Regions from separate parts of the Actinosynnema sp. NPDC059797 genome, predicted to be linked through region 1. Evidence: riboswitches for the same ligand, from Rfam matches in the RefSeq annotation. Region 1 holds a riboswitch; the other holds the start of a gene.

What was found. Region 1 has a riboswitch for glycine ahead of gcvT (glycine cleavage system aminomethyltransferase GcvT). Riboswitches for the same ligand answer to the same signal wherever they lie in the genome.
Region 2: it holds a riboswitch for glycine, as region 1 does, so the genes downstream of both, gcvP (aminomethyl-transferring glycine dehydrogenase) here and gcvT (glycine cleavage system aminomethyltransferase GcvT) in region 1, are expected to answer to the same signal.

What each region holds. Positions count from the first base shown of each region.
Region 1 is NZ_JBHWIE010000228.1:6,907-11,220, forward strand. It holds gene ACFV4N_RS31855 (helix-turn-helix transcriptional regulator) at 1-346, shown strand, start outside; gene ACFV4N_RS31860 (hypothetical protein) at 531-905, shown strand; gene ACFV4N_RS31865 (DUF3817 domain-containing protein) at 921-1,223, shown strand; glycine riboswitch at 1,286-1,377, shown strand; glycine riboswitch at 1,379-1,468, shown strand; gene gcvT (glycine cleavage system aminomethyltransferase GcvT) at 1,580-2,680, shown strand; gene glyA (serine hydroxymethyltransferase) at 2,698-3,963, shown strand; partial or broken gene ACFV4N_RS31880 (malonic semialdehyde reductase) at 4,042-4,314, shown strand, end outside.
Region 2 is NZ_JBHWIE010000293.1:343-4,656, reverse strand. It holds gene ACFV4N_RS34825 (MerR family transcriptional regulator) at 629-1,204, shown strand; glycine riboswitch at 1,416-1,505, shown strand; gene gcvP (aminomethyl-transferring glycine dehydrogenase) at 1,656-4,314, shown strand, end outside.

The sequences.
Region 1 (4,314 bases):
GCGGGCGACTGGTGGTCACCGCGGTCTGGTGCGGGTCGAGTCCGCTGACCCCGCCTACGTGGCGGCGATGCGGAAGCGGGCGCCCGAGGTGCCCGAGGGCCTGCTCGCGGCCGCCGCCAGCTACTGGCAGCTGGTGGGCGACCTGTCCGAGGCGGAGCAGTGGTGGGACGCGGGCATCAGCCCGCTGGACCAGCGCGCTCTGGACTACCGGGCGGCCGGGCTCACGCCCGCCGACCTCGGTCGTCGGCTCGGGCCGATGACGGTGCTCCAGCACCTGCGTCGGGGCAGTGCGGCGGCCTGGTGCGTGGCCAGGTTGCAGAGGCAACGCCGGGACGGCGTGGCCTAGTCCGGAAACGAGAGGGGCGGGCTCCTGTGGTCGGGAGCCCATGCCCGAGGGGTGGGCTCCTGCGGAGGAGCCCTCGCCCGAGGGGGTGCCGGGGACGCCACCGCGACCTGCTCCGAGCGGGAAGACCCCGAACCCGGCAAACCCGACCGTTCGACCTGCTCGGCGCGCGAAGTACCCTGGAGCCGTGCCGGGCCTCATCACCCCCAAGCGGACCGCCATCGCGCTGGTCTGCGTGCTCTCCCTGATCGTGTGCTGCGGCCTCGCCTACTGGCAGTGGGCGCGGTTCTCCCAGGCCGGCGGCACGTTCCAGAACCTCGGCTACGTCTTCCAGTGGCCCCTGTTCGGCCTCTTCCCCGCCTTCATGGTGTGGCGCATCCGCAAGCTGGACGCCCAGCGCAAGGCCGAGGCCGCCGCCGGCCCGCCCGAGGAGCCGGTGGTCGAGCCGGTCGGGCGGGTGGTTACGGTTGAGCCCGTCAGGAGAGCGCACGACGACGAGGACGACGAGCTGGCGGCCTACAACCGCATGCTCGCCGAGTTGCACGCGCGGGACCAGCGGTGAGGCGAAGGTAGGGCGATGGACGGCGCGTTGACCAGGTTCCGGTTCATGGCTTACGTGGTCGGTGTCGGCCTGCTGCTGCTCGTGGCCGCCATGTTCGCCAAGTACGTGGGCGACAACGAGACCATGATGCGGATCGTCGGCCCCGTGCACGGCTTCCTCTACGCGGTCTACCTGGTGCTGACCGTCGACCTGGCGCTCAAGGCCCGCTGGTCGATCAAGGGCACGGCCCTGGTGCTGATCGCCGGCACGATCCCGTTCGTGTCGTTCTACGCCGAGCGCAAGGTCGTGGCGAACCTCCGGACCGGCAAGGCCCTGTGACCAGGGTTGACCGGGCCGCCCGGCCCGCCTAGCGTCTGGCGGTACCAACTGAACACGGCCGTCGACGTCGCGCGGGAGAGTCCCCAGGCGAGCTGGGGCGCCGAAGGAGCAACCCCTCCCCGGAATCTCTCAGGCACAGCTACCGCCGACGAAGGCAACTCTGGAAAGCAGGCGCCCGGCGCGCCTCGCCCACGGTGCAAGCCGCTCACCAGCGGTGAAGCTCTCAGGCTCATGACAGAGGGGGAGGCTCACTCAGACGAGGAGTCTCCGATGGACCGTGTCATCCTTCACACGTGCCCGCCGACCCGACCGGTCGGCGCTACCGGCATGTCCGCACCCCGGGAGGACCGCGCCTGATGGAAAGCCGCCGCACGCCCCTGCACGCCGAGCACGAGGCCCTGGGCGCCATGTTCACCGACTTCGCGGGCTGGCGGATGCCGCTGCGCTACGACAGCGAGCTGGCCGAGCACCGCGCGGTGCGCACGTCGGCGGGCCTGTTCGACCTGACCCACATGGGTGAGATCGTGCTCACCGGGCCGGAGGCGGGCGCCGCCCTGGACCACGCCCTGGTCGGGCACGCCTCCGCGATCGGCGTCGGCCGCGCCCGCTACACCATGATCTGCGAGGCCGACGGCGGCGTGGTCGACGACCTGATCGTCTACCGGCTGGGCGACCAGGAGTACCTGGTCGTGGCGAACGCCTCCAACGCGGCCGTCGTGCACGAGGCGCTGGTGGAGCGGGCCGCGGGCTTCGACACCGCCGTCGAGGACCGCTCGACCGACTACGCGCTGCTGGCCGTGCAGGGCCCGAACTCCACGGCGATCCTCGCCGGCCTCACCCCGACCGACCTGTCGGCGGTCAAGTACTACGCCTCCTACCCGACCGAGGTGGCCGGCAAGCCCGTGCTGCTGGCCCGCACCGGCTACACCGGCGAGGACGGCTTCGAGCTGTTCACCGCGCCGGCCGACGCCGCCCACGTGTGGCGGGCGCTGCTGGAGGCGGGCGCGCCGCACGACCTGAAGCCCGCCGGCCTCGGCTGCCGCGACACGCTGCGGCTGGAGGCGGGCATGCCGCTGTACGGCAACGAGCTGGGCCGCGACCGCACGCCGTTCCACGCGAACCTGGGCCGGGTGGTCAAGCTCGACAAGCCGGGCGACTTCGTCGGCCGCGACGCGCTGGCCGCCGTCGCCGAGCGGGGCGTGGACACCGCCCTGGTCGGCCTCAAGACCACCTCGCGCCGCGCGCCGCGGCACGGGTACCCGGTGCTGGACGCGGCGGGCGACCCGATCGGCGAGGTCACCAGCGGCGCCCTGTCGCCGACGCTGGGCTACTCGGTGGCCATGGCCTACGTGGCCGTCGACCACACCCGGCCGGGCACGCCGCTGTTCGTCGACGTCCGGGGCAAGCGCGAGCCGGTGGAAGTCGTCGCCCTGCCGTTCTACAAGCGAACCAGCTGACCCCAGGAGAGATCCCCATGTCCGAGCACTTCAACACCTCCCTCGCGGAGTTCGACCCGGAGGTCGCGGACGCGGTCGCCGCCGAGCTGCACCGGCAGCAGAGCACGCTGGAGATGATCGCCTCCGAGAACTTCACGCCGGTGTCGGTGCTCCAGGCGCAGGGTTCGGTGCTGACCAACAAGTACGCCGAGGGCTACCCGGGCCGCCGGTACTACGGCGGCTGCGAGAACGTCGACGTGATCGAGCGGCTGGCCATCGAGCGGGTCAAGGCGCTGTTCGGCGCGGGCTTCGCCAACGTGCAGCCGCACTCGGGCGCGCAGGCCAACGCGTGCGCGATGTTCGCCCTGCTCCAGCCCGGCGACACGATCCTGGGCCTCGACCTGGCCCACGGCGGCCACCTCACGCACGGCATGAGGATCAACTTCTCCGGCAAGCTCTACAACGTGGTGCCCTACCACGTGTCGGACGCCGACGGCCGCGTCGACATGGCGGAGGTCGAGCGGCTGGCGCAGGAGCACCGGCCCAAGCTGATCGTGGCCGGCTGGTCGGCCTACCCGCGCCAGTTGGACTTCGCCGAGTTCCGCCGCATCGCGGACTCGGTCGAGGCCTACCTGATGGTGGACATGGCGCACTTCGCCGGCCTGGTCGCGGCGGGCCTGCACCCCAGCCCCGTGCCGCACGCGCACGTGGTGACCACCACCACGCACAAGACGCTGGGCGGCCCCCGCGGCGGCGTGATCCTGACCAACGAGGCCGACCTCGCCAAGAAGATCAACTCGGCCGTGTTCCCCGGCCAGCAGGGCGGCCCGCTGGAGCACGTGATCGCGGGCAAGGCGGTGGCGTTCAAGCACGCCGCGTCACCGGAGTTCGCCGACCGCCAGCGCCGCACGGTCGAGGGCGCGAAGATCCTCGCCGACCGCCTGGCGCAGCCCGACGCGGCCGCCGCCGGCGTGAAGGTCCTCACCGGCGGCACGGACGTGCACCTGGTGCTGGTCGACCTGGTGGCGTCCGAACTGGACGGCAAGCAGGCCGAGGACCGGCTGCACGAGGTCGGCATCACGGTCAACCGCAACGCGGTGCCGAACGACCCCCGCCCCCCGATGGTCACCTCCGGCCTGCGCATCGGCACGCCCGCCCTGGCCACGCGCGGCTTCGGCGCGGCGGACTTCACCGAAGTGGCCGACGTCATCGCGGCCGCCCTCCAGCCGTCGCCGGACCTGGCGGAGCTGCGGGCGCGCGTGGACGTGCTGGCGGCCAAGCACCCGCTGTACCCGAACCTGTGAAGCACGGCACGAAATAGTTCGAGTTTCCTCGAGGTTGTCCCGCGTGCACCCGCCTGCGGGACAACCGAAGGGAACACCATGACCGCGGCACTCGCCCCCGAGGCCCAGGACCTGCTCTTCCGCGAGGCGCGCACCGCCAACGCGTTCACCGCCGAACCGGTGACGGACGACCACCTGTGCACCGTGTACGACCTGGTGAAGTGGGCCCCGACGGCGATGAACAGCCAACCGCTGCGCGTGCTGTTCCTCCGCTCGGAAGAGGCGAAGGAACGCCTGGCCCCCCCACATGGCGGAAGGCAACCGCCCCAAAACCCGCTCGGCCCCCGTGGTCGCGGTCCTGGCCGCCGACAC
Region 2 (4,314 bases), on a different contig from region 1:
ACCGGCGCGCCTCCACCGACGGCCAGCGCGCCTCCACCGACGGCCGGCACGTCTCCACCGATGCCGGTTGCCGCGCCTCACCTCACCTGCGTGGCCGCGGGCGGTGCGCGGGGTGGGGCGCGATCCGCGGACAACCTCGGCGGGCGGGCTGCCGGGGCGTGCCGAAACCCCCACCCCACCGGTCGGGCGAACCTCGGGAACGGACCCCGCGCGACCCGTCGGCGACCCCCGGTCCAGCCCCCGCCAAACCCCGGTCGCCGGGCCTCCACCCGCGACGGGCGGGTACCACCTGCGAGAGGCCCGACCACTGGTCCGAACCCCTCGCAGGTGTGTGCGGTGCGTTGTGGATCAACCCCGCGTGCCACCCCCCGGTGTCACACTTCTGGATTACACAACGTCAGCAATCCTCTGCTAAACGATCACTAAACGTCACCCGAATGGCTTACAACCGTCGGCTCTCTCAACCTCTACCTCAGGTTGAGGTCAGACACGTCCCGCGCGTCGCGTTGACCTGCCCCCTAGGCGGTCTTACCGTCGAGCTCAGGTGAATTGCCACGGTGTGATTCGGGCACCGCGGCGGCTTCACGTTGGTCGCCGGTCGTCGTGGCCGGACCGAGGGGAGGCAGGCGTGGTCGAGGAAGCGCCCATCATCCGGGCCGGTTCCGGCTCCGGCGAACAGGGCGAGCTGTTCCCGGACTCCTCGCTGCCGGACGAACTCGTGGGGTACCGCGGCCCCGCCGCGTGCCAGATCGCGGGCATCACCTACCGCCAGCTCGACTACTGGGCCCGCACCGACCTGGTCAGCCCGACGATAAGGAGCGCGCACGGCTCCGGCAGCCAGCGGCTGTACTCGTTCAAGGACATCCTCGTCCTGAAGGTCGTCAAGCGGCTCCTGGACACCGGCGTCTCGCTCCAGAACATCCGGGTCGCGGTCGACCACCTCCGCCGCCGGGGCGTGCAGGACCTGGCCCGCATCACGCTGTTCAGCGACGGCACCACGGTCTACGAGTGCACCTCGCCCGAGGAGGTCGTCGACCTGCTCCAGGGCGGCCAGGGCGTGTTCGGCATCGCGGTCAGCGGCGCCATGCGGGAGATCAGCGGCACCATCCACGAGTTCCCCGCCGAGCGCGCGGACGGCGCCGAGATCGTCCCGGCCCCGAACGACGAGCTGTCACGCCGCCGCCGCACCCGCGCCACCGGCTGAGCGAACGGCGGGGAGCGACACCGCGGGGGAGCGGACGACCGGAGCACCGACCACGGCGCGAGAACGGCGCGGACACGACATGTTGCAGCCGGGTACCTCGGGTGTGCCCACCGGGAAACCCGGTCAAACCCGGTTGTCCAGCCATTGAGATCCACGTCGCGCCGACGGGACCCGCGCGACCGCCGCCGGGTACGATTCGCGCGTAGTCGCTTTATCCCGCGCGGGAGAGTCCGAGCCCGCTCGGCGCCGAAGGAGCAAATCCTCCCCGGAACCTCTCAGGCGCAAGGACCGCGCGGGTGAGACGCCTCTGGAAAGCGGGTCGGGCAAGAAGACCCCGCCGACGGTGCAAGCCCGGCCACCACCGGGTGAAGCTCTCAGGCGCCCGACGACGGGCAGGAGACAGAGGGGGAGGGCAACGGCAGCAGTGTGCCCGTAGCCCCGGAGGCGACACATGACGCAGGACCGCATCCCCCTCGCCGCTCTCGAGCACGGCACCCCCTTCGCCGACCGGCACGTGGGCCCCCGGCCCGCCGAGCTGGCGCGCATCCTCGACGTGATCGGCGTCGGCTCCCTGGAGGAGCTGGCCCAGCACGCGGTGCCCGAGTCGATCCGCGAGCGCGACCTGGTGCTGGACCTGCCCTCGCCCGCCACCGAGACCGAGGCCCTGGCCGAGCTGCGCGCCCTGGCGGCCCGCAACCGCCCGATGACCCAGATGATCGGCCTCGGCTACTACGGCACCACCACGCCGCCGGTGATCCGCCGCAACGTGCTGGAGAACCCCGCCTGGTACACCGCGTACACGCCCTACCAGCCGGAGATCTCCCAGGGCCGGCTGGAGGCCCTGCTGAACTTCCAGACCGTCGTCGGCGACCTCACCGGCCTGCCGCTGGCCAACGCCTCCATGCTGGACGAGTCCACGGCCGCCGCCGAGGCGATGACGCTGGTCCGCCGCGCCGGCCGGGCCAAGTCGAACAAGTTCGTGGTCGACGCCGACACGCTGCCGCAGACCCTCGCCGTCATCGAGACCCGCGCCGAGCCGCTGGGCATCGAGGTCGTCACCGCCGACCTGTCGCAGGGCCTGGAGGGCCTCGGCCTGGGCGGCGACTTCTTCGGCGTGCTGCTGTCCTACCCCGGCGCGTCCGGCGTGGTCCGCGACCACGCGTCGGTCATCGAGGAGGTCCACCGGGCCGGCGCGCAGGCCGTCGTGGCCGCCGACCTGCTGGCGCTGGCGCTGCTGCGCCCGCCCGGCGAGATCGGCGCGGACGTCGTGGTCGGCACCACCCAGCGCTTCGGCGTGCCGATGAGCTTCGGCGGGCCCCACGCCGGCTACATGGCCGTCCGCCAGGGCCTGGAGCGGCAGCTCCCGGGCCGCCTGGTCGGCGTGTCCGTGGACGCCGACGGCAACCCGGCCTACCGGCTGGCGCTCCAGACGCGCGAGCAGCACATCCGCCGCGAGAAGGCCACCAGCAACATCTGCACCGCGCAGGTCCTGCTGGCCGTGATCGCCTCCATGTACGCCGTCTACCACGGCCCGGAGGGCCTGAAGGCCATCGCGACCCGCGCCCACCGCATGGCGACCGTGCTGGCCGCGGGCCTGTGCGAGGCCGGGGTCGAGGTGGTGCACGGCGAGTTCTTCGACACCGTGCGCGCCCGCGTCGAGGGCCGGGCCGCCGAGGTCGTGGCCGCGGCGCGCGAGCTGGGCGTGAACCTGTGGCGGGTGGACGACGACGTCGTGTCCGTCTCCTGCGACGAGACCACCACGCGCGAGCACCTGGACCTGGTGTGGAAGGCGTTCGGCGTCACCGTGGCCGACGTGGACGGCCTGGACGCCGACACCGCCGACGGCATCCCCGCCGACCTGCGCCGCACCTCCGAGTACCTGACCCACCCGGTGTTCCACACCCACCGCTCGGAGACCGCGCTGCTGCGCTACCTGCGGTCCCTGTCGGACAAGGACGTGGCGCTGGACCGCAGCATGATCCCGCTGGGCTCGTGCACGATGAAGCTCAACGCCACGGCCGAGATGGAGCCCATCACCTGGCCGGAGTTCGCCGAGCTGCACCCGTTCGCGCCGGTCGAGGACGCCGCCGGGTACCTGGAGCTGATCGGCGACCTGGAGCGGTGGCTGGCCGAGGTCACCGGCTACGACGCCGTGTCGCTCCAGCCCAACGCGGGCAGCCAGGGCGAGTTCGCGGGCCTGCTGGCCATCCGCGCCTACCACCGCGCCAACGGCGACGCGCACCGCGACGTGTGCCTGATCCCCTCCAGCGCGCACGGCACCAACGCCGCGTCCGCGGTCATGGCGGGCATGCGGGTCGTGGTGGTCAAGTGCGACGACAAGGGCAACGTGGACCTGGGCCACCTGCGCGAGACGGTCGAGGCGCACCGGGACGACCTGGCCGCCATCATGATCACCTACCCGTCGACGCACGGCGTGTACGAGGACACCGTGCGCGAGGTGTGCGGGCTGGTGCACGACGCGGGCGGCCAGGTGTACGTGGACGGCGCGAACCTCAACGCCCTGATCGGCCTGGCGCAGTACGGCAAGTTCGGCTCGGACGTGTCCCACCTGAACCTGCACAAGACGTTCTGCATCCCGCACGGCGGCGGCGGCCCCGGCGTCGGCCCGATCGGCGTGCGGTCGCACCTGGCGCCGTTCCTGCCCAACCACCCGCTCCAGCCGGCCGCCGGCCCCGCCACGGGCGTCGGCCCGATCAGCGGCGCGCCGTGGGGCTCGGCGTCGATCCTGCCGATCTCGTGGGCGTACGTGCGGATGATGGGCGCCGACGGCCTGCGCCGGGCGACCCTGACCGCGGTGGCCGCGGCGAACTACGTGGCGCGGCGGCTGGACGAGCACTTCCCGGTGCTCTACACCGGCGAGGGCGGCTTCGTGGCCCACGAGTGCATCCTCGACCTGCGGCAGATCACCAAGGCGACCGGCGTGACCGTGGACGACGTGGCCAAGCGGCTGGCCGACTACGGCCTGCACGCGCCGACCATGTCGTTCCCGGTGGCGGGGACGCTGATGGTGGAGCCGACCGAGAGCGAGGACCTGGCCGAGATCGACCGGTTCATCGACGCCATGATCGCGATCAGGCGCGAGATCGACC